DNA from 3 places in the Achromobacter sp. MFA1 R4 genome. Region 3 is predicted to be linked to each of the others. Evidence: predicted binding sites of a transcription regulator. Region 3 holds the regulator's gene; each other region holds the start of a gene.
What was found. Region 3 encodes LexA, which represses DNA repair genes until DNA is damaged. Its sites were predicted from a motif close to ACTGTATNNNNATACAGT; they were not measured.
Positions count from the first base shown of each region.

Region 1: a site for LexA is predicted at 7,971-7,988, ahead of BXA00_RS22130 (VRR-NUC domain-containing protein). Genes of this name have one in related genera too.
Region 2: a site for LexA is predicted at 3,240-3,257, ahead of recA (recombinase RecA). Genes of this name have one in related genera too.

Region 1 covers NZ_LT707065.1:4,816,234-4,826,845, forward strand. The annotation lists gene BXA00_RS22095 (hypothetical protein) at 1-145, shown strand, start outside; gene BXA00_RS22100 (aminoglycoside adenylyltransferase family protein) at 194-991, opposite strand; gene BXA00_RS22105 (SDR family NAD(P)-dependent oxidoreductase) at 1,082-1,894, shown strand; gene BXA00_RS22110 (NAD(P)/FAD-dependent oxidoreductase) at 1,929-3,542, opposite strand; gene BXA00_RS22115 (gluconate 2-dehydrogenase subunit 3 family protein) at 3,985-4,698, shown strand; gene BXA00_RS22120 (GMC family oxidoreductase) at 4,701-6,476, shown strand; gene BXA00_RS22125 (cytochrome c) at 6,489-7,817, shown strand; gene BXA00_RS22130 (VRR-NUC domain-containing protein) at 8,006-9,652, shown strand; gene BXA00_RS22135 (ATP-dependent DNA helicase) at 9,649-10,612, shown strand, end outside.
Region 2 covers NZ_LT707065.1:3,796,169-3,806,780, reverse strand. The annotation lists gene metE (5-methyltetrahydropteroyltriglutamate--homocysteine S-methyltransferase) at 1-18, opposite strand, end outside; gene BXA00_RS17360 (LysR family transcriptional regulator) at 220-1,137, shown strand; gene recX (recombination regulator RecX) at 1,185-1,904, opposite strand; gene recA (recombinase RecA) at 2,039-3,100, opposite strand; gene BXA00_RS17345 (response regulator transcription factor) at 3,424-4,113, shown strand; gene BXA00_RS17340 (sensor histidine kinase) at 4,226-5,602, shown strand; gene BXA00_RS17335 (MFS transporter) at 5,797-7,458, shown strand; gene BXA00_RS17325 (hypothetical protein) at 7,834-8,043, opposite strand; gene BXA00_RS17320 (recombination-associated protein RdgC) at 8,194-9,093, shown strand; gene BXA00_RS17315 (diguanylate cyclase) at 9,147-10,580, opposite strand.
Region 3 covers NZ_LT707065.1:4,633,603-4,644,214, reverse strand. The annotation lists gene hscA (Fe-S protein assembly chaperone HscA) at 1-765, opposite strand, end outside; gene hscB (Fe-S protein assembly co-chaperone HscB) at 839-1,351, opposite strand; gene iscA (iron-sulfur cluster assembly protein IscA) at 1,355-1,678, opposite strand; gene iscU (Fe-S cluster assembly scaffold IscU) at 1,681-2,085, opposite strand; gene BXA00_RS21300 (IscS subfamily cysteine desulfurase) at 2,119-3,330, opposite strand; gene iscR (Fe-S cluster assembly transcriptional regulator IscR) at 3,352-3,891, opposite strand; gene BXA00_RS21290 (low molecular weight protein-tyrosine-phosphatase) at 4,083-4,574, opposite strand; gene uvrB (excinuclease ABC subunit UvrB) at 4,826-6,892, opposite strand; gene BXA00_RS21280 (amino acid aminotransferase) at 6,968-8,167, shown strand; gene lexA (transcriptional repressor LexA) at 8,319-8,969, shown strand; gene lon (endopeptidase La) at 9,113-10,612, opposite strand, start outside.

The DNA of each region.
Region 1 (10,612 bases), 180 kb from region 3:
CGTCCAGGCAGGCAAGCTGTGTGCGGCGGTCGTCAGCCTGACCGCTGCGAAAGCCGAGACTGCGGGCAACCCGATCCTGAGCCAGATCATGACTCGCTATATGCAGCGCGATCTTGCGTTGCTGCAGATCGGCGCGTCGCGCTAAGAACGGATAGGGATTCAAAGTCTGAGCGCTGAAGGCATGCTCCACCGTTCAGGCGGTGGAGCAAATCCTCTCGATAGCGCCACGCGCATGAGCGATGAACGCCTCGGTTTCGGCGGCATGGCGTGCCGCCAGATCGTCGTCGGCCTGACCAAGATAAATCGCGCGCGCCTTGCTGAGGATCGGGCGGTACGACGCTTCCACTCGCGGCAACAGCCATGCCGCTGCATCCGCTTTGGAAGCGATCTCGCCAGAAACCGCCGTGTACCAGATGCGCGCCAGCGCGAGGATGATGTTGCGCTCATCGCCCGCCCAGTCCTCGGGTCGGGTCCATTGGGCGACCGTATCGAGCAGGGCACGCGTGAGGTCGTGATGGGGAACGGGGTCAAATAGCTGGTCGGCCGGCGGTCCAACGAGCGCAATGCTGTGGCCGCGCGCCTTGGTAAGCAGAATGGCGAGGTCGTGGTCGATCAGGGGCGGCTCCACGGTCCCCGCCATCAGGTCATCGCGCAGCCATTCGCCGAACTGAAGTTCCCGCCGTGCCGGATGGCGCCACGGGACGACATGTTCGAGCGCCAGTACGGTGACTTCCAGCGCGCGCAGTTGCGGCGATTGGCCCGGGGGCGCCGAGAGGGCGAGGAGCGCCGTCGCCAGCGCCCGGAGCGCTGCCTCGCCGGGCGGCTGAGCCACGGTGACGAGCAGATCGATGTCGCTGTGCGGTTGCAGCCCGCCATCCACCGCTGAGCCGAACAGATGGATGGCGACAAGGCGTGTGCCGAGATGGCGTTCGATGAGGCGTCTGGCCTCGTCGATCTGCACAGCGATCGGGGCAGGTAGCGTGCGGGTCATGCAAGGATGATAGCCTGGCCGTATCACAGTGGGCAGTCCGTTGACCGTGGCGAGGCGGCCCCTTCCATAACCGTTTTCATCGACGTTTTCATGACCAACTACCCCCAACTATTCAGCCTGAAAGGCAAAACCGCGGTCGTGCTGGGCGCCGCTTCCGGCATCGGCCAGGCATCCGCGCATGCACTGGGCGCGATGGGCGCCTATGTGATGTGCGCCGACCGCGACGAGTGCGGCGCGCAGGCTACTGCGACGCAGATCGTTGACGCAGGCGGTTCGGCCGGCTGGGCGCAGACCGATGCCGCCAGCGGTGAGGCCATCGCGGCGCTGGCCGCCAAGGTGCTGGTCGAACAAGGCAGGATAGACATCGCGGTGGCGACGCCCGCGTTGAACATCCGCAAGCTGATCGTGGACTACACCGAAGAAGAATTCGACCAGGTCGTGAACCTGAACCTGCGCGGCGCTTTCCACTTCATGCGCCACTTCGGCCGGCCGATGATGAAGCAGGGCGCGGGCAGCATGATCCTGTGTTCGTCGATGCGCGCCGTGACGATCGAGCCCGGGCTGGGCATCTATGCGGCCACCAAGGCCGGTATCGAACAGATGGTCAAGGCCTTCGCGGCCGAGGTCGGCGGTTATGGTGTGCGTGTAAACGCGGTGATGCCGAGCATCATCGAGACCCGTCTGACCGAACCGCTGAAGGAGCGTCCGGACATTTACAACACGTACGCCGGGCATACCGTGCTGAACCGCTGGGGCCAGCCGTCCGAGGTGGGCGCGGCGGTGGCGTTTCTGGCGTCGGATGCGGCCAGCTATATTTCGGGCAGCAGCCTGGCGGTGGATGCCGGGTGGACGGCGATTGACGGGCCGCCGACTGGGTTGACGCAGACGCGGCCGTCGGAATAGACCGTGCGATGGCCTGGGCCGGGCCGATCCGTACTTATCCCTGACGCCCCATGATGCTCAGCGCCACCGCTTCCGCAATCTTGATCCCATCCACCCCCGCCGACAGAATCCCACCGGCGTAACCCGCGCCTTCGCCCGCCGGGAACAATCCCTGCGTGTTGATGCTTTGCAGCGTCTCGTTATCCCGCTTGATGCGAATCGGCGAGGACGTCCGCGTTTCCACCCCTGTCAGCACCGCATCCGGCATGTTGAAGCCCTTGATGGTCTTGTCGAACGCCGGCAGCGCTTCGCGAATCGCGGTGATGGCGAAGTCGGGCAGGGCGGTTGCCAGGTCGGTCAGGTGCACGCCCGGCGTGTACGAGGGCAGCACGGAGCCGAATTCGGTCGATGCCTTGCCTTCCAGGAAGTCGCCTACCAGTTGTCCCGGCGCGCTGTAGTCGCGGCCGCCCAATTCGAAGGCCTGGGATTCCCATTTGCGCTGGAAGTCGACGCCGGCGAGGACGTGTTCGGGGTAGTCGACCTCGGGTGAAATGCCCACGACGATGCCCGCGTTGGCGTTGCGTTCGTTGCGCGAGTATTGGCTCATGCCGTTGGTGACGACGCGGTTGGGCTCGGACGTTGCCGCGACGACCGTGCCGCCCGGGCACATACAGAAGCTGTAGACGGAGCGGCCGTTGCTGGCGTGGTGCACCAGCTTGTAGTCGGCGGCGCCCAGGATCGGGTTGCCGGCGTTGGGGCCGAAGCGTGCGCGGTCGATGAGGGATTGCGGGTGTTCGATCCGGAAGCCGATCGAGAACGGCTTGGCTTCCATGAAGACGCCCTGGTCGAGCAGCATCTGGAAGGTGTCGCGGGCGCTGTGGCCGATGGCGAGGACGACGTGGTCGGCTTCGATGTGTTCGCCATTGGAGAGCGTGACGCCGGTGACCTTGCCGTTCTCGCGGTGCAGCGTTTCGACCTTGCTGGAGAAGCGGACTTCGCCGCCCAGCTTGGTGATGGTGTCGCGCATGACTTCGACCATGCCGACCAGGCGGAACGTGCCGATGTGCGGTTTGCTGACGTAAAGGATTTCCTCCGGCGCGCCAGCCAGGACGAATTCCTTGAGGACTTTTTCGCCGTAGTGCTTGGGGTCCTTGATCTGGCTGTAGAGCTTGCCGTCCGAGAACGTGCCGGCGCCGCCTTCGCCGAACTGGACGTTGGAGTCGGGGTTCAGGATGCGCTTGCGCCACAGGCCCCAGGTGTCCTTGGTGCGTTCGCGCACGGCCTTGCCGCGTTCCAGGATGATGGGCTTGAAGCCCATTTGCGCCAGCACCAGTCCGGCGAACAGGCCACAGGGGCCGGTGCCGATGACGATGGGGCGCTTGGACAACTGCGCGGGCGCCTGGGCGACGAATTTGTATTCGGTGTCGGGGGAAGGCTTGACGTTGCGGTCGTCGTGAAAGCGCTTGAGCAGCGCGGCTTCGTTGGCGACGTCGACATCCAGCGTGTAGATGAGCAGGATGTTGTGCTTCTTGCGGGCGTCGTAGCTGCGCAGGAAGATGGTGTAGCCGTTCAGGTCGCTGGCCGGAATGCCCAGCTTCTTGAGGATTGCCGCGGGCAGTTCCTCGGGCGTGTGGTTCAACGGCAGCTTGATTTCAGACAGACGCAACATGCTTGGGGTCCAGACAGATGGGCGATCACAACGTCGCCAAACGCGGATTGTACTGGAGCCGCGGGCGGCGAAAGTGGGCGCGGCGGGTCGTGCGACGAGGTGAACGGCATGCGGGGGAGCGGTCGGCGCAGTCCGGACGCCGCCGCCCGCATGAATCAAGGCTTTTCGTTCATCTGGCTGTCAGAAACCCTGCGGTTTTTCTTGTTCTTACTTTGTCCTTAATGCAAAAGACTTTTCCACGTCAAGAATTTCCATCTGATACGGTCGATTGAGCGGATCAGAAGCGCATAATGCCCGCACCTGCTCTTACGTCCCTTTTCAAAGAGCAGTCTTGATTTTCAGCAAGAAAAGAGCGTGTTGTCTCTAGCTCGGGCAGTTCGTGTTTCCAGGTTTCATGTTCGGTAGCGCGCTAGGACAACTTGGAGTATTCACGGAGATGTCCATGACTGATGACGCAAAGCCGCGCCGGCGGTTTCTGCAGGCGATGGCCATTGTGCCAGCGTCCACGCTGGCGGTCGGCGGCCTGACGGTCGGCTGTACCAACGCCGCCGACGGCAACGCCGCGCAAGCGGCCAAGCCTTACGAGCCCACCTATTTCACCCAGGCCGAATGGGCCTTCATCGTTGCCGCGGTGGATCACTTGATTCCAGCCGACGAATACGGTCCGGGCGCCATCGCGGCCGGCGTGCCCGAGTTCATTGATCGGCAGATGGAAACGCCTTTCGGCCACGGCAAGCTTTGGTACATGGATGGGCCGTTCCACACCGACCAGGTGCCGGAACTGGGCTATCAACTGAACCAGAATCCCCGCCAGGTGTACCGCCATGGCATCGAGGCCTGTGACGCCTGGTGCGTGAAGACGCACGGCAAGGTGTTCGCGCAGCTCGACAAGGCTTTGCAGGAGCAGATCCTGAAGGACCTGCAGGCCGGCAAGATCGTGTTCGAGTCGGTGCCGTCCAAGACGTTCTTCAGCTTCCTGCTGGCCAACACCAAGGAAGGCTTTTTTGCCGATCCGATCTATGGCGGCAACAAGGGCATGGTCGGCTGGAAGATGGTGGGCTTTCCCGGCGCGCGCGCCGACTTTATGGATTGGGTGGACCAGCCCAATGTGAAGTACCCCTATGGCCCCGTGTCGATTTCTGGGGAGAAGGGTTAATCATGGCGATCAAGAAAGACAAAGTTGATGCAGTGTTGGTCGGGTTCGGCTGGACCGGCGCGATCCTGGGTCAGGAGCTGACCGAGGCGGGCCTGCAGGTGCTGGCGCTGGAACGTGGCGGCATGCAGGACACGCCCAAGGACGCCGAGTATCCCAAGGTGATCGACGAGCTGAAGTATTCGGTGCGCGGTTATCTGTTCCAGGACCTGTCCAAGGAAACCGTGACGATCCGCCACGGCGTGGACGACGTGGCGGTGCCGTATCGTCAGAATGGTTCGTTCCTGCTGGGAACGGGCGTGGGCGGGGCGGGCTTTCACTGGAACGGCATGCACTATCGCGTGCTGCCAGAAGAGCTGGAGCTGCGCACGCGCTACGAAACGCGCTACGGCAAGAAGTTCATCCCGGAAGGCATGACGATCCAGGACTTCGGCGTCACCTATGACGAGCTGGAGCCGCATTTCACCAAGTTCGAGTACGTCTGTGGCACGTCGGGCAAGGCCGGCAACCTGGATGGCAAGATCGTCGAAGGCGGCAACCCGTTGGAAGGCAAGCGCAGCAAGGAGTTCCCGCTGCCGCCGCTGGCCACGACCTATGGCGCGTCGCTGTTCGAGAAGGCGGCGCGCGAAGTCGGCTTCAATCCCTATCCCACGCCTGCCGCCAACGCATCCGGTCCGTACACCAACCCGTACGGCGTGCGGCTTGGCCCCTGCAATTTCTGTGGCTTCTGCGAAAACTACGGCTGCTACATGTATTCGAAGGCCTCGCCGCAGACCACGATTCTGCCGGTGCTGCTGAAGAAGCCGAATTTCGAGCTGCGCACGCGTTCGCAGGTGATCAAGGTCAACCTGGATTCGACCGGCAAGAAGGCCGTGGGCGTGACCTATATCGACGCCGAGGGCCGCGAGATCGAGCAGCCCGCCGACCTGGTGATCCTGTCGGCCTACCAGATGCACAACGTGCGCCTGTTGCTGCTGTCGGGCATCGGCAAGCCCTACGACCCGAAGACCAATGAAGGCGTGGTCGGCAAGAACTACGCGTACCAGATGAACGGCGCGGTCAACGTGCTGCTGCCCAAGGGCACGCAGTTGAACCCGTTCGTGGGTACTGGCGCGGGCGGCGTGGGCATGGACGACCTGAACGGCGACCAGTTCGACCACGGTCCGCTGGGCTTCGTCGGCGGGGCCAGCATCCGCCACGTGCGTTACGGCGGCCGTCCCATCAAGCAGACGCCGACGACGCCGGGCACCCCGACCTGGGGCACGGCCTGGAAGGCGGGCGTGCAGGACGCCTATCAGCGCTTCATGACCATCGGCATTTCCGGTTCGGTGATGTCGTACCGCGACGCGTACCTGTCGCTCGATCCGACCTACAAGGACGCCTACGGCCAGCCCCTGCTGCGCATGACGTTCGACTGGCACGACAATGAGTTCGACATGCTGGGCTACATGGGCAAGCGCATGGAGACCGTGGCCAAGGCCATGAATCCGGAGAAGCACTTCGTGGCGGTGCGCAAGAAGGGCGCGCGCTACGACACGCGCGTCTACCAGAGCACGCACAACACGGGCGGCGCGATCATGGGCTCCAATCCCAAGGAAAGCGTGGTCAACAAGTACCTGCAGAGCTGGGATGTGCCGAACGTGTTCGTGATGGGCGCCTGCGTGTTCCCGCAGAACATGGGCTACAACCCGACGGGGCTGGTCGGCGCCTTGGCCTATTGGGCCGCGCAGGCGATCCGCGAGCAGTACCTGAAGAACCCCGGCCCGCTGGTCCAGGCTTAAGGAGACGGAACAATGTTGAAGCAGACCATTGTTGCGGCCGTCTCGGCCATGTCGGCCCTGGTTGCCAGCGCGGCGTTCGCGGCCGACGGCACGACGGCATCGACCGATGCACAGATGATCAAGCAGGGCGAGTACCTGTCCCGCGCCGGCGACTGTATCGCCTGCCACACGGCCAAGGGCGGCAAGCCTTTTGCCGGCGGCCTGGGGATCGATTCGCCGCTGGGCATGATCTATTCCACGAATATCACGCCGGACAAGGAAACGGGGATCGGCAACTATTCGCTCGAGGACTTCGACCAGGCCGTGCGCCACGGCGTGGCCAAGGACGGACATTCGCTGTACCCGGCCATGCCTTACACCGCGTACGCCAAGGTCACGCCCGAGGACGTGAAGGCCTTGTACGCCTACTTCATGCACGGCGTCGAGCCCGTGAAGCAGGAGAACAAGGACACCGACATCGTGTGGCCCATGTCCATGCGCTGGCCGTTGACGGTGTGGCGCTGGATGTTCGCGCCCGACGTGGCGACGGCTCCGGTCACGGTAAACGCCAGCGGCGCCGACAAGCAGGCGCTGCTGCGCGGCCAGTACCTCGTTGAAGGCCTGGGCCATTGCAGCACGTGCCACACGCCGCGCGGCGTGGCCTTGCAGGAAAAGGCGCTGACGGATGCGGACGGTGCCGCATTCCTGTCGGGCGGCGTGGTGGAAGGCTGGCTGGCCAAGAACCTGCGCGGCGACGCCACGGACGGTCTGGGTAGCTGGAGCAAGGAGGACATCGCGACCTTCCTGAAGTCCGGCCGCAACGGCCATTCGGCGGCTTTCGGCGGGATGGCCCAGGTGGTCGAGGAAAGCACGCAGCACCTCACCGACGACGACCTGAACGCGATTGCGGTGTACCTGAAGAGCCTGCCGCCGGTGAACAAGGACGCCACCAAGCCCCTGGCCTATGACGAGACCGTGGCGCAAGCGCTGCGCACCGGCAAGGACAAGAGCGACGGCGCCATGGCCTTCCTGAACAACTGCGCGGCCTGCCACCGCAGCACGGGCAAGGGTTACACCGAGACCTTCCCGCAGCTGGCGCTGAGCTCGACGGTCAACTCGGCCGATCCGGCCTCGCTGATCCACATCGTGCTCAAGGGCGCGCAGATGCCGGGCACGGCGTCCGCCCCGACCGCGTACGCGATGCCGGGCTTTGACTGGCGCATGACCGACAAGGAGGTCGCCGACGTGGTGAGCTTCGTGCGGTCGAGCTGGGGCAACCAGGGCGCGACGGTCACCGCGTCCGACGTGGCCAAGGTGCGCAAGGAGATCGGCGCGGCGCCGCAGCCGGTGCGCGCGCAGTAAACGACGGCCCCGTGCACGACCAGCCCGGCGGCTTGCTGCCGGGCTGGCAAAAGGCGCCGGAGAGTCCAGGCTCTCCGGCGCCTCTTTTTTTGCTGCGGGTGTGCGACGTGTCCACCAAGCCCGGCAGAATCCGTCGGCAGGGCTGCTATGATTACTGGATAAATAAACAGTCTCCCCGGCCGCCGCCGATGTTGCCCCCGCACCGTTACTACTACCTGCACAATTTCCAGCGCGCGCTGGCGTGGGTCTCGGACCGCTACGCCGATCTGCTGGACGAAGACGACTGCCGCTTCCTGGCGGATTTTGCTGCCATGCCGCAGGCGTCGCAGGCCTTGATGGTGCGGATGCTGATGCGGCGCGGACCATGGTTCCGGGCCAGCCGGTTGGTCTACGAGGAAATCCCTGCGGTCCAAGAGGCGGCCCGGCCGCTGGAGGCGCTGGGATGGTTGGACGCGCGCGCACCGATGTCGCTGGACGAGCTGTTTGCGTTGCTGACCAAGCCCGAGCTGTGCCGTGTATTCGCGTCGCGCGGCGCGGTACGTCCGGGGATGCGCAAGGCCGATCTGCTGGAGGCGTTGCGGGCCGAGCTGCCGCAGGCCCGGCCCTATGGCGAGTGGGACCCGGATTCCGCCGAAGCCGTGTGGCGCGTGATGGTGTCGCAACGCTGCGAACGCCTGCGCCTCATGTTCTTTGGCAATCTGCATCAGGACTGGTCGGAGTTCGTGCTGGCGGACCTGGGCGTGTTCCAGTACGAAGCCGTGCCGTTCGACGCCGCGTCGCGGGCATTCCAGACGCGCGAGGACGTCGATTGCTATCTGGCCTTGCATGCCTGCCGCCAGGCGCTGGACGAAGGCGCGGCCGTGGACGACCTGCTGCGCGCCGCGCAGGCGTGCGCCAGCGGCAATGCCTGGCTCGAAAAGCGCCGCGCCAAGGTGCTGCTGCGGATCGGGCAGGCCTGCGAGCGGGCGCAGGACTGGGAGGCCGCGCAGCGCGCCTATGCGTGTTGCGATTATCCCGGCGCGCGGCATCGGCGCATCCGCGTGTATGAACGGATGCAGCGGTTCGAGGAAGCGATGGCGCTGGCCTTGCAGGCCGGCAGCGCGCCCGAAAGCGAGGAAGAGAGCCAGCGCGTGGCGCGCATGATGCCGCGGCTGCGGCGCGGGCTGGGGCAGGGCGCGGCGGCGCGCATCGCCCCGCCGGTCGTGCCGCGCACCGACCTGTCGCTCGCGCGCCCGGTGCAGCCGTCGTCGGTGGAGTACGTGACGCGCGATCACCTGCATCAGGACGACGCCCCGGTTCATTACGTCGAGAACGCGCTGATCAATTCGCTGTTCGGCCTGCTATGTTGGCCCGCGGTGTTTGCGCCGTTGCCTGGCGCTTTCTTCCACCCCTTCCAGCGCGGCCCCGCCGATCTTGAATCGCCAGACTTCCACGCGCGTCGGCAGGCGCAGTTCGACGCGTGCCTTGCGCACCTGGATACGCACACCTATCGCGACGTCATCCTTCGGCGATACGCCGACAAGGCTGGCGTGCAATCGCCGTTCGTGTTCTGGGGCGCGTTGTCCGAAACCTTGCTGGCGCAGGCGCTGGACTGCGTTCCCGCCGCGCACCTGAAACTGCTTTTCACGCGCATGCTGCGCGACGTCAAGGGCAACCGGACCGGCCTGCCGGATCTGGTGCGCTTCTGGCCGGCCGAGCGCCGCTATGAACTGATCGAGGTGAAGGGGCCTGGCGACAAGTTGCAGGACAACCAGATCCGCTGGCTGCAATACTGCGTCGCGCACGGCATGCCGGTGCGTGTCTGCCACGTGAGCTGGCAGGGGGATGCGGCATGAGCTACGCGGTGGCGGTGCGCGCGCTGTGCGAGTTCACGGCCCGGGCGGGCGACCTGGATCTGCGCTTCACGCCCGCGCCCAGCGGCCTGGAGGGCATGGCGGGGCATGCGGTGGTGACGGGGCGGCGGGGCCCCGAATACGAGACCGAGGTTTCCCTGTCCGGCGCTTTTGAAGGCCTGCTGGTGCGCGGCCGCGCCGACGGCTACGACCCCGTGGCCAACCAGTTGGAAGAGATCAAGACCTACCGCGGTCAATTCGACAGCGTGCGCGAGAACCACCGCGTGGTGCATTGGGCGCAGGCGCGCGTTTACGGCCATCTGCTGTGCCAGGCGCGGGGCCTGGAGAGCGTGCGCGTGGCGCTGGTGTACTTCAACGTGGCGACCGAAGAAGAGACGGTGCTGGTGGAAACGCACGATGCCGCGGCGCTTGCCGCCTTCTTTCAGCAGCAATGCGAGCGGTTCCTGGCCTGGGCAAAGACGGAATTGGCGCATCGCCAGACGCGCGACGCGGCGCTGGAAAAGCTGGCGTTCCCGCATGGCGAATTCCGCGCCGGACAGCGCGATCTGGCGGTGGCCGTGTACCGCACGGCGCGGGACGGCCGCTGCCTGATGGCGCAGGCGCCCACGGGCATCGGCAAGACGCTCGGGACGATATTTCCGCTGCTCAAGGCCAGTCCGGGTTCCGGCCTGGACAAGGTGTTCTTCCTTGCTGCAAAGGGTTCCGGACGGGGGTTGGCGGTCGAGGCGCTGGACACGATCAACGCGCAGCCTGCGGCGCCCGGCCTGCGCGTCCTGGACCTGCAGGCCCGCGACAAGAGCTGCGTGCATCCCGACCTGGCCTGCCATGGCGATTCCTGCCCGCTGGCGCGAGGCTTCTATGACCGCCTGCCCGACGCGCGCGCCGCGGCGCTGGCGCGTCATACCCGGCTGGACGCGCCGGCCGTGCGCGCCACTGCCCTGG
Region 2 (10,612 bases), 840 kb from region 3:
ATTATGAATCGTAGTCATGTGAACACCGCCATTCGACAAATTTTGTTCAAGTGACGATCATTCTGAGGCCAAATCAAAATGAATCAAAATCAATGTCTACATTCATAAGATGAAAAAATCTCATAAACTAGCGAGAACGCCAACCTGTCCTGGCCCAGAGCCCGCAGCCTCCCTTCCCTGCCGGGATCCGGTTCGAACGCCTGAAATGATCGCACCCTCATGCTAGAAATCCGCCATCTCGAAACGCTGACCGCCATCCGCGAAGGCGGCAGTCTCCAGGAGGCCGCCGAGCGCCTGCACCTGACGCAATCGGCCCTATCCCACCAGTTGCGCGACCTCGAAGCCCGGCTGGGCACGCCCTTGCTGAATCGCCGGACCCGCCCAGCGCGGCTGACCACCGCCGGCCTGCGCGTGTTGGCTCTGGCCGACGAGGTTCTCCCCCGCATCCGCGCCACCGAGCGGGACCTGCAGCGCCTGGCGGCCGGGCGCACCGGACGGCTGCACCTGGCGATCGATTGCCATTCCTGCTTCCAGTGGCTGATGCCGGCGCTGGACGCCTTTCGCGTCCAATGGCCCGATGTGGCCCTGGACCTGTCCGCGGCGTTCTCTTTCGCCCCCCTGCCCGCGCTGGTGCGCGGCGACCTGGACCTGGTCATCACGTCGGACCCGCAACCGCTGGACGCGGTGGAATACCTGCCGCTCTTCAAGTACGAGCTGGTGCTGGCGGTGTCCGAATCCAATCCGCTGGCCGCCAGCAAGTTCGTCATGCCGGAGCAACTGGCGGACCAGACGCTGATCACCTACCCGGTGGACAAGCAGCGCCTGGACGTCTTCACGGCCTTCCTGGACCCGGCGGACGTGGAGCCCGCCGCGATCCGAAAGGCGGAGCTGACGCCCATCATCGCGCAGCTCGTCGCCAGCAACCGTGGCGTGGCGGCCCTGCCCAACTGGGCGCTCACCGAATACATGAACCAGGGATGGCTGCGGCTTTGCCGCCTGGGCCCGCAGGGCGTGTGGCGCACGTTGTATGCCACCGTGCGCAGCGAGGACACGGAGGCCTCGTACATCGACGAGTTCCTGACCATCACCCGCGACGTGTGCTTCAAGACCCTGTCGGGGATCAAGTCGGCGAAATAGCGGGACTTGCTTCGGCCTGCGGGCGCCGGCCCATGCGGGAGCCGGCGTCAGTCTTCGTCGCCCTCGCCCAGGATGCGCCGGATCACGTCGTGCGCGAAACCGCGGCTGGCCAGAAAGCGCGCCTGCTTGGCGTAGGCCGCGCGGTCGTCGGGCTTGGCGCCGAAGCGCTTTTTCCAGACTTCCAGCGCCCGGTCGTATTCGGTGGCGCGAAGCTGGTCGCGCAGTTCGGCGACCTGGTTGTCGTCGACGCCGTGCTGGCGCAGTTCCTGCACGATGCGCGCCGCCCCTTGGCGCGAGGCGCGCCGATGGACCAGGCTTTGCGCGAAGCGTTCAGTGGACAGCCAGCCCTCTTTTTCGAGCGCATCGAGCACGGTGGCGACTTCATCGGGATCTTCGGCGTGGGGCGCAAGCTTGCGAGCCAGTTCTTCGCGCGCATGTTCGCGCCGCGACAGATAGCCCACCGCGCGCATCTTCAGCGATGGCCCTTTGCGGGCCGGCCTGCCGTCAGCGGGTGTCGCGTCGTCGCCGTCCGACTCGGCGCGTCGCTGACGACCTGCGCTGCGTTGTTCGGAACTGCGTTGTTCGGAGCTGCGTTGCCAGACAGGTGCGCAATCATCGGTAGCGTCGTCCGCCACAACGGCGGGCTCGCGCGGCAGACGCGCATCGGAGGTGCGCCGCAAGCCTTGCGGTTTGGCGACCGTTTCGAATTCGTCATCCAGCTTGGCGCGTAGGCGCTCGGCTGACGCGGGAGTCGATTTCCAGCTCATGCGCGTTCCTGCTTGCTGTACACCATGCAAAACGGCAGGCCCGTCCAGGCGCCTGCCGCAGTTCGCCGATCCCGCATGAGGAACGGCAAGGGGTCGCGGCCGCAAGCGGGCTTGCGGCCGGTGAAGTGCCCCGATTACTCGGCGGCGTCTTCCGCGGTGGGCACGAATTCGGCGGCGCGGCTGACAATGCCCTGGTTTTCGCGGACACGGTTTTCGATTTCGATGGCCATGTCCTTGTGCTCTTTCAGGTATTCACGGACGTTGTCCTTGCCCTGGCCGATGCGGTTGCCGTTGTAGCTGTACCAGGCGCCGGACTTGTCGACCACGTTGGCGGCCACGCCCAGGTCGATGATTTCGCCTTCGCGCGAGATGCCGGCACCGTACATGATGTCGAACTCGGCCTGTTTGAACGGCGGCGCGACCTTGTTCTTGACGACCTTGACGCGGGTTTCGTTGCCGACGACCTCATCGCCCTTCTTGATGGAGCCGATGCGGCGGATGTCCAGGCGCACGGACGCGTAGAACTTGAGCGCGTTGCCGCCGGTGGTGGTTTCGGGGTTGCCGAACATGACGCCGATCTTCATCCGGATCTGGTTGATGAAGATGACCATGCAGTTGGTCTTTTTGATGGTGGCGGTGAGCTTGCGCAGCGCTTGGCTCATCAGGCGGGCCTGCAGGCCGGGCAGCGAATCGCCCATTTCGCCTTCGATTTCAGCCTTGGGCACCAGGGCAGCCACCGAGTCGACGACGATCAGGTCGACCGAACCGGAGCGCACCAGCGCATCGGTGATTTCCAGCGCCTGTTCGCCCGTGTCCGGCTGCGAGATCAGCAGGTCGGCCAGGTTGACGCCCAGCTTGGAGGCGTACTGGACGTCCAGGGCGTGTTCCGCGTCGACGAAGGCGCACGTGCCGCCCAGCTTTTGCATTTCGGCGACGACCTGGAGCGTGAGGGTGGTCTTGCCCGACGATTCCGGACCGTAGATTTCGACCACGCGGCCGCGCGGCAGGCCGCCGACGCCCAGCGCGATATCCAGACCCAGCGAACCCGTGGACACCACCTGGATGTCATGCGAGACCTCGTTGTCGCCGTAGCGCATGATCGAGCCCTTGCCGAACTGCTTTTCGATCTGCGAAAGCGCCGCGGCAAGCGCCTTGGCCTTTTCCGAAGCGGCGGCCTTGGTGGTTTTGTCGTCCATGAGGAGTCCTGTCTGTAACGTATCTGGAAGTCGGGAAAATGCGGTTCTGACAGCGAAGTCAGACGGTCGAATCTGGCGGCCGGAGCGGACGGTTCCGTCGGCGCCTTGAGCTACGGGTCAGATTATGGCATCGGATTGTACTGGACAAAAACCCAGTGTGCCAGTCTTTTGCACGTATACCCTGAGTGGCAAGCCCCGCGCCATATGACAGAATCCAGAGCGATCCCGGTATTTTCCCCTTTTTCCGCCGCCGGGCCGCCCCAGGCGGAAAGCGCGCCGCCCAGCGGCGGAAGGCGCGGCGGGTTTCATTCTTGCAGCAGCCCATGCGTATCCTGATCGCCGAAGACGACAGCATCCTGGCCGACGGCCTGTCCCGCTCGTTGCGCCACAACGGCTATGCCGTCGACGCCGTGCGCGACGGGCTGGCCGCGGACTCCGCGCTGGCCGCCCAGGCCTTCGACCTGCTCATCCTGGACCTCGGGCTGCCGCAACTGGCGGGTCTGGAAGTGCTGCGCCGCCTGCGCGCCCGCAATTCCGCCCTGCCCGTTCTCATCCTGACCGCCGCCGACAGCATCGAGCAGCGCGTCAAGGGCCTGGACCTGGGCGCGGACGACTACATGGCCAAACCCTTTGCGCTGTCCGAGCTCGAAGCCCGAGTCCGGGCGTTGACCCGGCGCGGCGCGGGCGGCGGCGCCACCATGATCAAGCACGGCCGGCTGCTGTTCGACCAGACCGGCCGCGTCGCCATCGTGGACGACCAGACGCTGGACCTGTCGGCGCGCGAGGTCAGCCTGCTCGAAATCCTCCTGACCCGCAGCGGTCGCATGGTCAGCAAGACCCAGCTCGTGGACCACCTCTGCGAGTGGGGAGAGGAAGTCAGCACCAATGCCATCGAGGTCTACGTGCATCGCCTGCGCAAGAAGCTCGAACCCAGCGGCGTGAAGATCGTCACCGTGCGCGGCCTGGGCTACTGTCTTGAGCGGGACCAGGGTGCGGCGTACCTCGCAAGCTGAGCCCTCGCCGGAGCCGCTCAACCAGGAAGCCCTGGATATCATGCAAGCCGGGTCCAAGGGCCCGAGCTTCGCGCCCCCGCAGCGTTCGCTGCTGGGCGAGATCCTGGACTGGATGCTGGCGCCCCTGTTTCTCCTTTGGCCGATGAGCGTCGCCATCACGTACGTGGTCGCGCAGAACATCGCCAATGTCCCGTATGACCGCGCGCTGGCCAACAACCTGCACGTCCTGACCCGGCAGGTCCACGCCCAGGACGGGCGCGCGGTGCTGAAGATGACCGATGCCGCGCGCGACGTGTTGCGCGCCGACGAGACCGACAGCGTGTTCTGGCTGGCGCTGGGCAGCCGGGGCGAATACCTGGGCGGCGACCGCGCGCTGCCCCTGCCGACCACCGTGGGACAGCCCCGGCCCGGCGAGGTGCAGTACGAAGACGACACGCTGCGCGGCTTCGGCATCCGGCTCGCGTTCACGTGGGTGGACCTGCACCTGCCCGGCACGCAACCCGCGCTGCTGATCGTGGCCGAGACCGTCGAAAAGCGCACGCAGCTGGCCAACGACATCATCAAGGGCGTGATCATTCCGCAGTTCGTGGTGCTGCCCATCGCCGTGCTGCTGGTCTGGTTCGGCCTGTCGCGCGGAGTCGCGCCGCTGAATGCGCTGCAGCAGCGGCTGCGGGCGCGGCGGCCCGACGACCTCTCGCCCATCGACGAGCGCGCCGCGCCGTCCGAGATCGCGCCGCTGGTCGCGGCCATGAACGACCTGCTGGACCGCCTGTCCGCCAACGTGCAGGCGCAGCGCCGCTTCGTGGCCGACGCCGCGCACCAACTGAAAACGCCGCTGGCCGGATTGCGCACGCAGGCCGAACTGGCGCTGCGCGATGCCAGCCCCGAGGAAATGCAATCCAGCCTGCGCCAACTGGTGACCGGCTCGGAACGCGCGACGCGGCTCGTCAACCAGTTGCTGCTGCTGGCGCGCGCCGAGAATCCCAGCGCCATCGGCCTGACGCGCACCGACATCAACGCCATCGCCTACGAACAGACCATGCACTGGGTCCCGCTGGCGCTGTCGCTCAGCACCGACCTGGGCTTCGAGGGCTCGGATACCCCGGTCGAAATCAATGGCAACCCCCTGCTGCTCGCCGAACTGCTCAACAACCTGGTGGACAACGCCTTGCGCTACACGCCCAGCGGCGGCCACATCACCGTGCGCGTACTGCAGGCGGACGGCCAGGGCGTGCTCGAAGTCGAGGACTCGGGCCCGGGCATCCCGCCCGACGAGCGCGAGCGCGTGTTCGACCGCTTCTATCGCGTATTGGGCACGTCGTCCGATGGCAGCGGCCTGGGCCTGGCCATCGTGCGCGAGATCTCCCAGAAGCACCGGGCGACGGTTGTGATCGGCGACCACCCCACCGAATATTCCGACCTGCCCGGGACCCGGATCCGCGTCGCTTTCCCCCTGTATTCCCCGGCTTCCGAGCCGCTGGAAAGCTAAGGACTATCCCTAGCCTCCCCAGGAGCGATTACTATTTGTTTCAATTTTAAGATTCAAGTAAGGGTCACGTCAGAACCTCGTCAGCGTCGCCCCGCAATGTGACGCATAGCTCGATGTCGGCCCCGCCGGCGGAGGGTGATGCACGGCGGAAAACCGCCGGCCAAAAACGAGGAGACATCATGAGCACAACTACCATGGCAGGCCGCGGTCCATCCGCGGAACCGCGTCCGATGACCAAGGAGGAGCGCAAGGTCATCTTCGCGTCATCGCTCGGCACGGTGTTCGAGTGGTATGACTTTTATCTGTATGGCTCGCTCGCGGCCATCATTGCCCAACACTTTTTCTCTGGCGTAAATCCCACCGCGGGGTTCATCTTCGCGCTGCTGGCCTTCGCAGCCGGTTTCGCGGTGCGTCCTTTCGGCGCGCTGGTGTTCGGCCGGCTAGGCGACCTGGTCGGACGTAAGTACACCTTCCTGGTCACGATCGTGATCATGGGCCTGTCCACGTTCCTCGTGGGCATCCTGCCCAGCTACGCCAGCATCGGCCTGGCGGCCCCCGCCATCCTGATCGTCCTGCGCCTGCTGCAAGGCCTGGCGCTGGGCGGCGAATACGGCGGCGCGGCCACCTACGTCGCCGAGCACGCCCCGCACGGACGCCGCGGTTTCTACACGTCGTGGATCCAGACCACCGCAACGCTGGGCCTGTTCCTGTCGCTGCTGGTCATCCTGGGCATCCGCACGTTCATGGGCGAAGACGAGTTCAAGGCCTGGGGCTGGCGCATTCCGTTCCTGATCTCGGTGGTGCTCCTGGGCATCTCGGTGTGGATCCGGCTGCAACTGAACGAATCCCCCACCTTCAAGCGCATGAAAGAAGAAGGCAAGGGCTCCAAGGCGCCGATCGCCGAATCGTTCGGCCAATGGAAGAACCTGAAGGTCGTGCTGCTGGCGCTGCTTGGCCTGACCGCCGGCCAGGCCGTGGTCTGGTACACGGGCCAGTTCTATGCCCTGTTCTTCCTGACGCAGACGCTGAAGGTCGACGCCAACACCGCCAACATCATGATCGCCATTGCGCTCCTGATCGGCACGCCGTTCTTCGTGGTGTTCGGCGCGCTGTCCGACAGGATCGGCCGCAAGCCCATCATCATGGCGGGCTGCCTGATCGCCGCAGCGACCTACTTCCCGATCTTCCAGGGCCTCACGCACTTCGCCAATCCGGCGCTGGCAAAGGCGCAAGCCACCGCGCCGGTCACGGTGATCGCCGATCCCAGCACCTGCTCGTTCCAGTTCAACCCGGTGGGCACGGCGTCGTTCACCAGCTCGTGCGACGTGGTCAAGTCGTTCATGGCCCGCAACTCGGTGAACTACCGCAACGAAGCGGCCCCCGCCGGCTCGGTGGCCCGCGTGAAGATCGGCAACGATGAGTTCGCGTCGTTCGACGGCAAGTCGATGGCCCCGGCCGAATTCAAGGCCAAGGCCGCTGAACTCGACAAGGCGCTGACGGCAGCCATCCGCAGCCACGGTTACCCGGCCAAGGCCGACCCCGCCCAGACCAACAGCGTCATGGTCGTGGTGCTGCTGACCATCCTGGTCCTGTTCGTGACCATGGTGTACGGCCCCATCGCCGCCATGCTGGTCGAAATGTTCCCGACGCGCATCCGCTACACGTCGATGAGCCTGCCGTACCACATCGGCAACGGCTGGTTCGGCGGCTTCCTGCCTCCCGTCGCATTCGCGGTGGTGGCGGCCACCGGCAACATCTACGATGGCCTGTGGTACCCGATCATCATCGCGGTCATGACCCTGGTCATCGGCACGCTCTTCGTGCGCGAATCCAAGGACAACGACATCAACGCCTGATAGACCATCCCCCGCCGGGCGGGACTGCTGCGCCTGCCCGGCCTTTCAAAAGCTCCTTATGGAGCTTTTTTTTTGCGCCCCACTTTCAGGACCATGTCAGACCGGCGCCGGTAGACTGAGCGCTCAGATTACGGCCTTGCGCAAGATTGCCTGACGATTGATCCCCCTGTCAGACGATTGCAGGGCTGGTGTTCTGACACCGATACCGCGTTCCCCGCGAGCCTTTTATGACGCGGTATTGCGTGCTCCCGTACCGGCCCGACTCTTCACTGAGCCGGGCCGCTTTTTTGGGCCCGCGCAAAAGAATGGCGGCCGCAAACGCAGCCGCCACCATCTCGCCTCGATCCTCGCAGCCGGCCTGGGGGCCGGCGTCGATCATCGACGCATGCCCACGCCGATCGCCACCACGCCCGCCACGATGGCGGCAATGCCTGCCCAGGTCGGGATCGGCACCGACTTCTCGGTTTCCGCGGTTGCCTTCACGGAACCGATCTGCAGGACCGTTTCCTCGGACTTGTAGCTGAAGCCCTTGTACGCCAGGGCGGCCACGCCCAGGACGATCAGGATCGCGCCAATGATTTTCATGTTTTCTCTCCAAGTGCACGCTGGTGCGCCGGACATTACCGGATAGGCCGACCCGTGTCAGTGACAGAACGTGTCGCCTGTTGCCGGTGCGTCAAGCCGCTTCGGCAAAGCGGCCGCGTCGTATAGAATCAACCCTTTTGGCCGACGCTCATGTGGTTCAAGAATCTCAAGATTTATCGCCTCTCCTCGCCCTGGACTCTGACGGGCGAACAGCTTGAAGAAACGCTGGCGCGGCATGCCTACCAAGCCGGCAACAACCTGGAAATGCAAAGCCTCGGATGGGTTCCTCCGCGCGAAAACGGCGGGCTTGCCCACGAGGTCAACGGCCAGATACTGCTTAGCCTGCGCGCGGAAAAGAAGCTGCTGCCCGGCACCGTGATCAACCAGGTCGCCAAAGCGCGCGCCCAGGAGATCGAAGAGCAGCAAGGCTACAAGCCGGGCCGCAAGCAGATGAAGGAAATCAAGGAACGCGTCACGGACGAGCTCCTGCCGCGCGCCTTCAGCGTGTATCGCGACACGCGCGTGTGGATCGACCCGAAGAACAACTGGCTGGTCATCGACGCGGCCGCCTCGGCCAAGGCCGACGAAGTCATCGGCCTGCTGGCCAAGTGCGTCGATCCCTTCCCGCTGGAAAACCTGTACGTGGCCCAATCGCCCGCCTCGGCCATGACCGGCTGGTTGGCCGAAGACGAGGCCCCGACCAACTTCACCATCGACCAGGACACCGAACTGCGCTCGTCCGGAGAAAGCGGCGCGGCGATCCGCTACGTCAAGCACTCCATCGATGCCGATGACGTGCGCCGTCACATCCAGTCGGGCAAGCAGTGCACCCGCCTGGCCATGACCTGGGCCGACCGCGTGTCGTTCGTGCTGACCGAGGGGCTGGACGTCAAGCGCGTTGCGCCGCTGGACGTGCTGAAGGAAGGCAACGAAGGCATCGCCGCGAACGACGACGAGAAGTTCGATTCCGACATGATGCTCATGACCGGCGAGCTGGCCAAGATGATGGCCGAGCTGGTCGAAGCGCTGGGCGGCGAAAAGAAGGTCTGATCCTTCCCCCCGCGTGGACATGCACAGGGCCGCCCCTTTCGGGGCGGCCTTTTTCATGCGGCGACGCTGCGGTCGCGACCAGCCTGCTTGGCGCGGTACAGCGCCTGGTCGGCGCGATCGATCAGATAGGCGTAGTCGGGATGCCCATCGAAAGTCGCCACGCCGATGCTGGCCGTCACGGGCAGCGCGCCGGACTCGGCAATCGTGAAGCGGTGCCGACGGATCTCGGCGTTGAGCTTTTTGGCGGCGGCGAGCGCCGCCTCTCCTCCGGTGTCCACCAGCACCACGAGAAACTCTTCGCCGCCATATCGGAACACGAAGTCGCTCGAGCGACAGGTCTGGTGCACCAGCTCGGCGAACTGGCGCAGAATCTGGTCGCCGCCCGAATGGCCGTACTCGTCATTGATGGCCTTGAAGTGATCGATGTCCAGCAACAGCACCGAAAAGTCCGAGCGCTGGCGCCGCGCAATCGAGATCTCGCGCCCGATGACCGACGGCAGGAAACGCCGGTTGAGCACGTTGGTGAGCGGATCGCTGCCGCTTTCGATCTCGGCCACCATGTCGAACAGACCGTTGAGCAGATGCTTGATGCGCGCCACCAGCTCCTGCAGTTCCCGCACCTGGTCCGGCAGCGAGCCTTGCCCCGGCGCATCGCCGTGCATCATCCGGGGCAGCACCGTGTCGTCCAGGCGCGCCACGGCGTCCATGATCTGGCGCAGGGCCGGGGCGCTCTCGAAGAGCACCGCGCCCTTGTGCTGCAGCCACAGGCCGAATTCGGATGCGGCCAGGCGCGGCAGCGCCTGCTCGGGCGTCCGGTAGTGCAGGCCGATAAGCACCGCCTGGCTCCATTCGAGCAGCGCGGCCCGTTGCCGTTCCCGCTCGGTGGATATGTTCTGCCCCAACGCGAAGAGACGATAGGCCTCGTCGTTGCGGGCCCCGCGGTTGATGTCGCGCATGAAGGCGCGGCTCATCTGCTCGATCGCGAGGTCGAAGAGATTGCAGACATATTGCGTCGCCACGGATGCGGCCTTGCCGTCCAGGTCGCTGGCGCGCAGGCGCTGAGCGATCTCGTTCTTCAGGACGCGGGCGCCGGCCATCACCAGATGGATCGGAATGTGGACGCGCGCATGGACCTCGCCGACCTTCTTCTGCGTGGCCATCAGGACGTCGATATCGCCCTGGTCGCGCACACAGAGCAGGCCGTGCAGCCAGTGCTTCATGCCGCTGTGCAGGCGGGTCGAGACGATTTCATGGGAGAGCCGCGGCCCCGCCTCGGCATCGGCGAGCAAGGTGGAATAAAAGGCGTCCACCAGTTGCGTCGCGCTGTCGGCCACCACCGCCGCGACCTGCCCGCGCGTATAAGGATCGACCGACTGATAGACGGCTTCCCAGGCTTGCGCGTTGGATGCGCTCAGGTAGCAATCCTGGCCGCTGGGCGCAGCGACGCCGGCCGGAGAAGGAGGAACATCGGTACTGCTCGAAGACATAAGCTCATCCGCCCAAGAACTGCCTGCGCGCG
Region 3 (10,612 bases):
CGCTCCGGCGCCCAGCTTGGCCACCGCGTGATCGGCAATCAGCACGTCGAAATCGTCTCCGCCAAGCGCCGTATCGCCCCCGGTGGAAATGACCTCGAACACGCCTTGGGTCAAGCGCAGGATGGAAATATCAAAGGTGCCGCCGCCCAGGTCATACACGGCGTATACGCCTTCCGCGGCGTGATCCAGGCCGTAGGCAATCGCGGCCGCGGTCGGTTCGTTCAGCAGTCGCAGGACGTTCAGGCCCGCCAGCCGGGCCGCATCGCGCGTCGCCTGCCGCTGGGCGTCGTCGAAATACGCCGGCACGGTGATGACCGCGCCCACCAGCTCGTCGCCCAGCACGTCTTCGGCGCGCTGGCGCAGCACTGCCAGGATCTGCGCGGATACTTCGACCGGGCTCAGGTCGCCCTGGACCGTGCGGATGCGCACCATGCCGGGCGCTTCCACGAATTCATACGGCGCGCGCGTGGCGCGCGCCTCTTCCAGCGAGCGTCCCATGAAACGCTTCACGGACACGACGGTGTTCAGCGGATCCTCGGCCTGCTGGGCCAAAGGCTCGCGCCCGGTCGTGACCTTGCCGCCGGGAAAATAGCGCACCGCCGACGGCAGCAAGGCGTGGCCTTGGGCGTCGGGCAGCACTTCGGCAACGCTGCTGCGCACGGCGGCAACCAGCGAATTGGTAGTGCCCAGGTCGATCCCGACCGCCAGCTTGCGCTGGTGCGGCGCGGGCGATTCACCGGGCTCGGATATCTGCAATAAGGCCATGATTCTGCTTTTTCTGGTCAATGGGCCGCGCCGTGCAGGCGCCCATCTCGGGAACGCCCCAGCGCGCCGTTGGCTATCCCGCGGGCTGCACGTGCGCCAGCTCCTGAGCCAGCTTTTCCACGAACATCCACTCCCGCACCTTGCGACCGGCCGCCTCGAAATCGCGTTCGTCGTCCAGCAGGCGCGTCAGCGTGGCGCGCATCTCGGCGCGCGCCTCGTCCAGTTCGGCCTGCAACGTGTCCAGAATGCCGGGGTCGTCGCGCGCATCGTCCAGCATCTCGCGCCAGGTCATCTGCTGCATGAGGAAAGACGCATCCATGGACGTGTTGCTTTCGGTCTGCAGGTCCACGCCGGCCTGCTCGCACAGGTAGCGCGCGCGCAGCAGCGGATCCTTCAACTGGCGGTAGGCTTCGTTGGCACGCGCCGCCCACTGCATGGCCACGCGGCGTTCCGCGGGACTGGCCGTGGCGTAGCGGTCGGGATGCACCTGCGCGGCGACGGTGCGCCAGGCCTTTTCGAGGGCCTGGGCGTCCAGCTCGAAGCGCGCCGGAAAGCCGAACAGGCTGAAGTGGTCGTCACCAGCCAAGACTTACACCGTGAACGACTCGCCGCAGCCGCAGGTCGCCTTTTCGTTGGGGTTGCGGAACTTGAAGCCTTCGTTAAGGCCCTCGCGGGCATAGTCCAGCTCCGTGCCATCGAGGTACGCCAGGCTCTTGGGGTCGATGAAGACCTTCACGCCGAAGCTCTCGAAGACGACATCTTCCGCCTCCACCTCGTCGACGTATTCCAACTTGTAGGCCATGCCGGAACAGCCCGTCGTCCTAACGCCGAGCCGCAAGCCGATACCCTTTCCGCGCTTCTGCAAGTAGCGGCCGATATGGGTGGCAGCCTGTTGGGTCAGGGTAACGGACATGATCAGCCCGCCACAGCTTCGGCCGGGGCCGAGTGCTTTTCTTTGTAGTTCTGCACCGCGGCCTTGATCGCGTCTTCGGCCAGGATGGAACAGTGCACCTTGACGGGCGGCAGGGCCAGCTCTTCGGCGATCTGCGTGTTGCGGATGTTCATGGCTTGGTCCAGCGTCTTGCCCTTGACCCATTCGGTCACGAGCGAGCTCGAGGCAATGGCCGAACCGCAGCCGTAGGTCTTGAAGCGCGCGTCTTCGATCACGCCGGCTTCATTCACCTTGATCTGCAGCTTCATGACGTCGCCACAGGCGGGCGCGCCCACCATGCCGGTGCCCACCGAGTCGTCCGACTTGTCGAACGACCCGACGTTGCGCGGGTTTTCGTAGTGATCCAGAACTTTGGTGCTGTAAGACATGTTAATTCTCCACGTATATCCAGGCGCGGGCGCTTAGTGCGCGGCCCACTGCACGGTGTTCAAGTCGATGCCTTCCTTGGCCATTTCCCACAGCGGCGACATATCGCGCAGCTTGCCAACCCGGCTCTTGATCAGTTCGACGGCGAAATCCACTTCCTTTTCGGTCGTGAAGCGACCCAGCGTGAAACGGATCGAGCTGTGCGCCAATTCGTCGTTGCGGCCCAGGGCGCGCAGCACGTAGGACGGCTCCAGGCTGGCCGAGGTGCAGGCCGAACCGCTGGACACCGCGAGTTCCTTGATCGCCATGATCAGGGACTCGCCTTCGACGTAGTTGAAGCTCACGTTCAGGTTGTGCGGCACGCGCTGGTCCATGTCGCCGTTCAGGTAGACCTCTTCGATCTCCGACAGGCCTTTCCACAGACGGTCGCGCAGCATGCGGATGCGCTCGTTTTCGGTCCCCATTTCTTCGCGCGCCAGGCGGAAGGCTTCGCCCATGCCGACGATCTGGTGCGTGGCCAGCGTGCCCGAGCGGAACCCACGCTCATGGCCACCGCCGTGCATCTGCGCCTCGATGCGGATGCGCGGCTTGCGGCGCACGTACAGCGCGCCGATGCCCTTGGGGCCGTAGGTCTTGTGAGCCGAGAACGACATCAGGTCGACCTTCAGCTTTTGCAGGTCGATTTCCACCTTGCCGGTCGCCTGCGCGGCGTCGACGTGGAAAATGATGCCCTTCTCGCGGCAAATTTCGCCCAGCGTTTCCACGTCCTGGATCACGCCGATTTCGTTGTTCACCATCATCACGGACACCAGCACGGTATCAGGACGCAGCGCCGCCTTGAAAACGTCCAGGTCGATCAGGCCGTTGTCCTTGACGTTCAGGTAGGTGACTTCAAAGCCCTGCCGTTCCAGCTCGCGACAGGTGTCCAGCACAGCCTTGTGCTCGGTCTTGACGGTGATGATGTGCTTGCCGCGTTCGGCATAGAAGTTCGCGGCGCCCTTGATGGCCAGGTTGTCGGATTCGGTGGCGCCGGAGGTCCAGACGATTTCGCGCGGGTCGGCGTTGACCAGCTTGGCGACTTCCTCACGGGCGCGCTCGACGGCCTCTTCGGATTCCCAACCAAACGCGTGGCTGCGCGAGGCGGGGTTGCCGAAGTTTTCATAAAGCCAGGGCACCATCTTGTCCACGACGCGGGGGTCGACGGGCGTCGTGGCCGAATAATCCAGATAGATCGGACGGGTGGTCATTTCTACAACTCCTGATACTTCTTATACGGTGGCATTGGCGGCAACGGTGGTGGTCGGGGCATTGGCGGCAGGCGCGCCTCCCACCCGATTCACTCGCACCGCGCAGGCCTGCGCTTCATTGTTGGCTTCCTGCAATTGGCGCACACGCTGCTGATCGACCAGATCCTGCAGCGACACCGAATCCAGGTAATCCACCATCTTGCGATTCAACGTGGCCCAGAGTTCGTGCGTCATGCACTTGCCCGGCTTGCCGTCGTTGCCGCTCGTACAGTCCCGCTTGCCGCCGCAACTGGTGGCGTCCAGGGGTTCGTCGACGGCGAAAATGATGTCGGCGACCGTGACGTTGCGCGCAAGGCGCGCAAGCGAATAACCGCCACCCGGACCGCGCACGCTGTCCACGAGTTCGTGGCGACGCAATTTGCCGAAGAGCTGTTCCAAGTAGGAAAGCGAAATGTTCTGACGCTGGCTGATGGCCGCAAGAGTGACCGGCCCACTATGCTGCCGCATAGCCAGATCGATCATGGCAGTCACGGCGAAACGCCCTTTGGTAGTTAGCCGCATGGTGAATTCCCTGTGATTCGGCAATGGCCGCCAGCGAATCCAGCGGTCAATACCCGAGTAATTGGCTCAAGTATAGCCTATTCCCGACTAATTTGGTATGGCTCCCGGCTACAAAAAACCGCGCATCTGCGCGGCTTTTCACTGCCTTGTACCTTGAGAGCCGCTCTGCAGGCGGCCCCACACCCATGCAATCAAGCAGCCTGGTACTGGGTGGCGCGCTTGCGGACCAATTCGAGGACGCCCTGACAGGCATCTTCCAGATAGTCCAGCACCTTGCCGAAACCATCCGCGCCGCCATAGTAAGGATCAGGCACGGTGGCCTCTTCGAACTCATTGGCAAAGCGCATGAGCAGCATCAGCTTGTGCTGATAAGCCTTGGGGCATTGCTGCTGCATGGCGGACAGGTTGTCCCAGTCCATGGCGAGGATGAGATCGAAGTCGCGGAAGTCTTCCGCGGTGACCTGACGCGCCTCGCAGTGGGTGATCTCGTAGCCGCGCTTGCGTGCTGCGGCCTGCGCCCGGGCATCAGGCGCCTCGCCGATATGAAACGCGTGCGTGCCCGCGGAGTCGATGCGCACGACATCGCCCAAACCCGCGTCATTCACCAAATGGCGAAACACGCCCTCTGCGCTCGGCGAGCGACAGATATTGCCCATGCAAACGAAAAGTACCTTGGTCATCATGAAAGCAAGTGTGCGGGAAAACCCGAGATTAGGCAAGCTTTTTTTGCGCCTGCGCAATTGATTCAAAGCAACCCGACCACCTTACAATCACCTTGAAAATCATTGACTTGCAAGGTGTTGTTCAGGTAATCACTGAAAATATAGGGCGTTAAAAATCCGGAATCGTTACACCCTGATTGCAACGCAGCAGTTTCCACCGCGATTCAGCTAAATGTCAGCGCTTTGACATGAATTGAAACACACCGACGGACCTAGACTGCCCCATCCAGCAACACGCGTTGCTTCAACGCATTAAGCGAATCGCGGGCTGCCGCGGCCTGTTCGAACTCCAGGTTGCGAGCATGATCCATCATCAGCTTTTCCAGGCGTTTGATTTCGCGCGCCAGCGCCTTCTCGTCCTTGAGCAGCTCGGCGGGAACGGCAGCTTCCAGCGTGTCGTGCTGGGCCGGCGCCACGATGCCGTCGATCAATTCGCGCACAGCCTTGTGCACGCCGCGCGCGGTGATTCCGTGGTCCTCATTGAACTGCAGCTGCTTGGTCCGGCGGCGGCTGGTTTCGTCCATGGCGCGCTTCATCGAATCCGTGATGCGATCGGCGTAGAGGATGGCATGGCCATTGAGGTTGCGCGCGGCTCGGCCGATGGTCTGGATCAGGCTGCGCTCCGAACGTAGGAACCCTTCCTTGTCGGCATCCAGGATGGCCACGAGCGACACTTCAGGAATATCGAGCCCTTCGCGCAGCAGGTTGATTCCCACGAGCACGTCGAAGGTGCCCAGGCGCAAGTCCCGCAGAATCTCCACGCGCTCAACGGTATCGATGTCGGAGTGCAGGTAGCGCACCTTCACGCCATGTTCGCTCAGGAAGTCGGTCAGATCCTCGGCCATGCGCTTGGTCAGCGTGGTGACCAGCACACGGTCGCCCTGGGCAACGCGCGTTTTGATCTGGCCCAGCAGGTCATCCACCTGCGTGCGCGCGGGCAGCACCTGCACGATCGGATCGACAAGCCCCGTGGGCCGCACGACCTGCTCCACGACATTGTCGGTGTGCTCCTGCTCGTAGGCGGCCGGCGTCGCCGAAACGAAGACGCACTGGCGCATGCGGGCCTCAAATTCCTCGAGTTTCAGCGGGCGGTTGTCCAGCGCGGACGGCAGGCGAAAACCGTACTGCACGAGGGTTTCCTTGCGAGACCGGTCTCCCCGGTACATGGCGCTGAGCTGGCCGATCGTGACGTGGCTTTCGTCGATGAACATCAGTGCATCGGACGGCAGGTAGTCGATCAGTGTCGGCGGCGGCTCGCCCGGCGCGGCGCCGGACAAGTGGCGCGAGTAGTTTTCGATACCCTTGCAGAAGCCCAGCTCCTGCAGCATTTCCAGGTCGAAGCGGGTGCGCTGCTCCAGCCGCTGCGCCTCCACCAGATGGCCGTCATCGACGAAGCGCTTGACGCGTTCGCGCAATTCTTCCTTGATGGTTTCAATGGCGCGCAGCACGGTGTCGCGGGGCGTCACGTAGTGCGACCCGGGGTAGACCGTAAAGCGCGGCAGCTTCTGGCGTATACGGCCCGTCAACGGGTCAAAGAGCTCCAGGCTTTCGATCTCGTCGTCGAACAGCGTGACCCGCAGGGCGAGCTCGGCGCTTTCCGCCGGGAAGATGTCGATGGTTTCGCCGCGCACGCGGAATACCCCGCGCGTGAACTCGGCGTCGTTGCGCGTGTATTGCATGGCAACCAGCCGCGCCAGGATTTCACGCCGCGCGATCTGGTCGCCGGCGCGCAGGATCAGCACCATCGCGTGATAGTCGCCAGGATTGCCGATACCGTAGATGCAGGACACCGTGCCTACGATGATCGTGTCGCGGCGCTCCAGCAGGCTCTTGGTGGCCGACAAACGCATCTGCTCGATGTGTTCGTTGATCGACGAATCCTTTTCGATGAAAAGGTCGCGCGTCGGCACGTAGGCTTCGGGCTGGTAGTAGTCGTAATACGAAACGAAGTACTCGACCGCGTTCTTCGGGAAGAACTCGCGCATTTCGGCGTAGAGCTGCGCGGCCAGCGTCTTATTCGGGGCCAGGACGAGCGCCGGGCGGCCCAGCCGCGCGATGACGTTGGCCATGGTGTAGGTCTTGCCGGACCCCGTCACACCCAGCAGGGTCTGGAACATCAGGCCGTCTTCGACACCCTGCGTCAGCCCCTCGATGGCCGTGGGCTGGTCTCCCGCGGGCGGATAGGGCTGATAAAGATGAAACGGGCTGTCAGGGAAATCGACGAATCCCGGACCTGCGGCGGGAGCGCCCGCGCTCGGGTCTATTGCGCTCTTAGGCATGCTAGACTGTTCCAGGGTAAACCCCCCATTATCCACAGCACTCCGTACTGCGTCCACCCACCTCATCAGAGTCCCATGAGCACCCTTTTCGATTCCGTCGAACTCGCGCCGCGCGACCCCATTCTTGGTCTGAACGAACAATACAACGCGGACACCCGCCCCGGTAAAGTCAACCTGGGCGTGGGCGTGTATTACGATGATCAGGGTCGCATTCCCCTGTTGGGCGCAGTGCGCAAGGCCGAGGCCGCGCGCATCGAAGCCGCCGCCGCCCGCGGTTATCTTCCGATCGAAGGCATTGCCGGCTACAACAGCGGCGCCCAGGCTCTGCTGCTGGGCAAGGACTCCGCGCTGGCAGCCGCCGGCCGCGTGCTGACCACGCAGGCCCTGGGCGGCACCGGCGCGCTCAAGATCGGCGCCGACTTCCTGCGCCAGCTTCTCCCGGGCTCCAAGGTGCTGATCAGCGACCCGAGCTGGGAAAACCACCGCGCGCTGTTCGAGCGTGCCGGCTTTGAAGTCGGCACCTACGCTTACTACGACGCGACCACCCGCGGCTTGAACTTCGAAGCGATGCTGGCCGACCTGAAGGCGGCGCCCGCCAAGACCATCGTCGTCTTGCACGCGTGCTGCCACAATCCCACCGGCGCGGATCCCACCGCCGACCAGTGGAAGCAGATCGCCGCCGTCGTCAAGGAAAACAACCTGGTCCCGTTCCTGGACATCGCCTACCAAGGGTTTGGCGACGGCCTGACGGAAGACGCCTCGGTCGTGCGCCTCTTTGCAGACATGGACATGACCATGTTCATCAGCTCGTCGTTTTCGAAGTCGTTCTCGCTGTACGGCGAGCGCGTCGGCGCGCTGACGGTCGTGGCGGGCAGCAAGGAAGAAGCCACCCGCGTGCTGAGCCAGCTCAAGCGCGTCATTCGCACCAACTACTCGAACCCGCCCACCCACGGCGGCACGGTGGTCTCGACGGTGCTCAACACGCCCGAGCTGTTTGCCCTCTGGGAAGAAGAACTGGCCGGAATGCGTGACCGCATCCGTCTCATGCGCAAGCAGCTCGTCGACAAGATCAAGGAACACGGCGGCAAGCAGGACTTCAGCTTCGTGCTGAAGCAGCGCGGCATGTTCTCGTACTCGGGCCTGAGCGCCGCGCAGGTCGACCGCCTGCGTGAAGAACACGGCGTCTACGCCATCTCCAGCGGCCGGATCTGCGTGGCTGCGCTGAACAGCGGCAACATCGACAAGGTGGCCGCCGCCATCGCGGCAGTGCTTTAAAACCGCAGGCCGGCGCCACGCCGGCGGCAGCCAGAAACGGGACCCCGCGGGTCCCGTTTTTATTTGCGCCCGGCTCGGCTTGCTTTTTTGCGCTGCGTCCCCCAGAATGGCGCTGTATATATGTACAGTCCGCCCACAACGGATCATCGCCATGGCCAGCAAACTTACTGATCGCCAACAACAAATCCTGGATCTCATCAGGCAGACGGTTTCGCGCACCGGCTTTCCGCCGACCCGCGCCGAAATCGCCCAAGCCCTGGGTTTCCGTTCGCCCAACGCCGCAGAAGACCATCTCAAGGCGCTGGCCCGCAAAGGCGCCATCGAACTGACCGCCGGCGCTTCCCGCGGTATCCGCCTGAAGGATGCGGCGACCTCCCCCGCACAGGCCTCGTTGCCCATCCCTGCCCTGGCGCAGCTCCTCCTGCCCCTGGTTGGCCGTGTCGCAGCGGGCAGCCCCATCCTGGCGGCTGAACACGTCGAACGCGAAGTCGGCGTCGATCCCAACCTTTTCGCCCAGGCGCCGGATTACCTGCTGAAGGTGCGCGGCATGAGCATGCGCGATGCCGGCATCCTGGAAGGCGACCTACTGGCCGTCAAGAAAGCCTCCGAAGCCCGCAATGGCCAGATCGTGGTGGCCCGACTGGGCGACGACGTCACGGTCAAACGCTTGCAGCGCCAGAACGGCCATATCGAACTCCTGCCCGAAAACCCCGATTTCGAGACCATCGTGGTCAAGCCCGACCAGGAATTCGCACTGGAAGGCATTGCCGTAGGCCTCATCCGCACCCAGGCGCTGCACTAGGCGCGTCGGCGCAGCACCCTAAAAAAACAAACCCCGCTCAAACATCGAGCGGGGTTTTCGTATTGGGACGCCAGGGCTGGCCCGGGATATCCTGATCTGGATCGGGCGCCCTCTTTCGAAGGCGCCCGGCGTTCAAGCTGCCATCAGTGCTTCATGACCGGATCGGTCGAGCCCGGATCGGCCGGCTTGGCCACCAAAGACTCCTTGACGGCTTCTTCCTCGGCGAGCGGTTCGGGCAGACGCTCCAGGGCAAGCTCCAGCACCTTGTCGATCCAGCGCACCGGGACGATCTCGAGATGGTTCTTGACGTTGTCCGGGATCTCCGCCAAATCCTTGACGTTTTCTTCCGGGATCAGAACCGTCTTGATACCGCCACGATGGGCCGCCAGCAGCTTTTCCTTCAGGCCGCCGATCGGCAGCACTTCGCCGCGCAACGTGATCTCGCCCGTCATGGCGACGTCGGCGCGCACCGGGATGCGCGACAGCGCCGACACCATGGCGGTGGTGATCGCGATACCCGCGGACGGACCGTCCTTGGGGGTCGCGCCTTCCGGCACGTGCACGTGCATGTCGTGCTTTTCGAACACGCTGTCCGCAAAGCCCAGACGACGGGCCCGCGAGCGCACAACCGTGCGCGCGGCTTCGACCGATTCCTTCATCACATCGCCGAGCGAGCCCGTGCGCTGGATGACGCCCTTGCCGGGCATGTCCGCGACTTCGATCGTCAGCAGGTCGCCGCCGACTTCCGTCCACGCCAAGCCCGTGACCTGGCCGATCTGGTTTTCCTTCTCGGCCATGCCGAACGCGTAGCGACGCACACCCAGATAATCGCTGAGATTGTCTGCCGTGACGTTGACAGCCTTGACCTCTGGCGCCTTGCCTTCGGCCTTGGCGCGATCGCTCTGGGTCAGCAATTGCTTGATGACCTTGCGGCAGATCTTGCCGACCTCGCGCTCGAGCGCACGCACACCGGCTTCGCGGGTGTAGTAGCGCACGATGTCGCGCAGCGCGCTGTCATCGACAGTCAACTCGGTATCCTTCACGCCGTTGTTCTTCATCAGCTTGGGCAGCAGATGGTCGCGGGCGATGTGGATCTTTTCTTCCTCGGTGTAACCCGACAGGCGGATCACTTCCATACGGTCGAGCAGCGCCGGCGGAATGTTCAGCGTGTTGCTGGTCGCCACGAACATGACGTCCGACAGGTCGAAGTCGACTTCGATGTAGTGGTCCTGGAACGTGTGGTTCTGTTCCGGATCCAGCACTTCGAGCAACGCCGACGAGGGATCGCCGCGGAAATCCATGCCCAGCTTGTCGATTTCATCCAACAGGAACAGCGGATTGCGCACGCCGACCTTCGACATGTTCTGCACGATCTTGCCCGGCATGGAACCGATGTACGTACGACGGTGACCGCGGATCTCGGCCTCGTCGCGCACGCCGCCCAGCGCCATGCGGACGAACTTGCGGTTCGTGGCTTTGGCGATCGACTGGCCGAGCGAGGTCTTGCCCACGCCCGGAGGACCGACCAGGCACAGGATCGGCGCCTTCACCTTGTCCACGCGCTGTTGCACGGCAAGGTATTCCAGGATCCGTTCCTTGACCTTTTCCAGGCCATAGTGGTCGTTGTCCAGCACCGTTTCGGC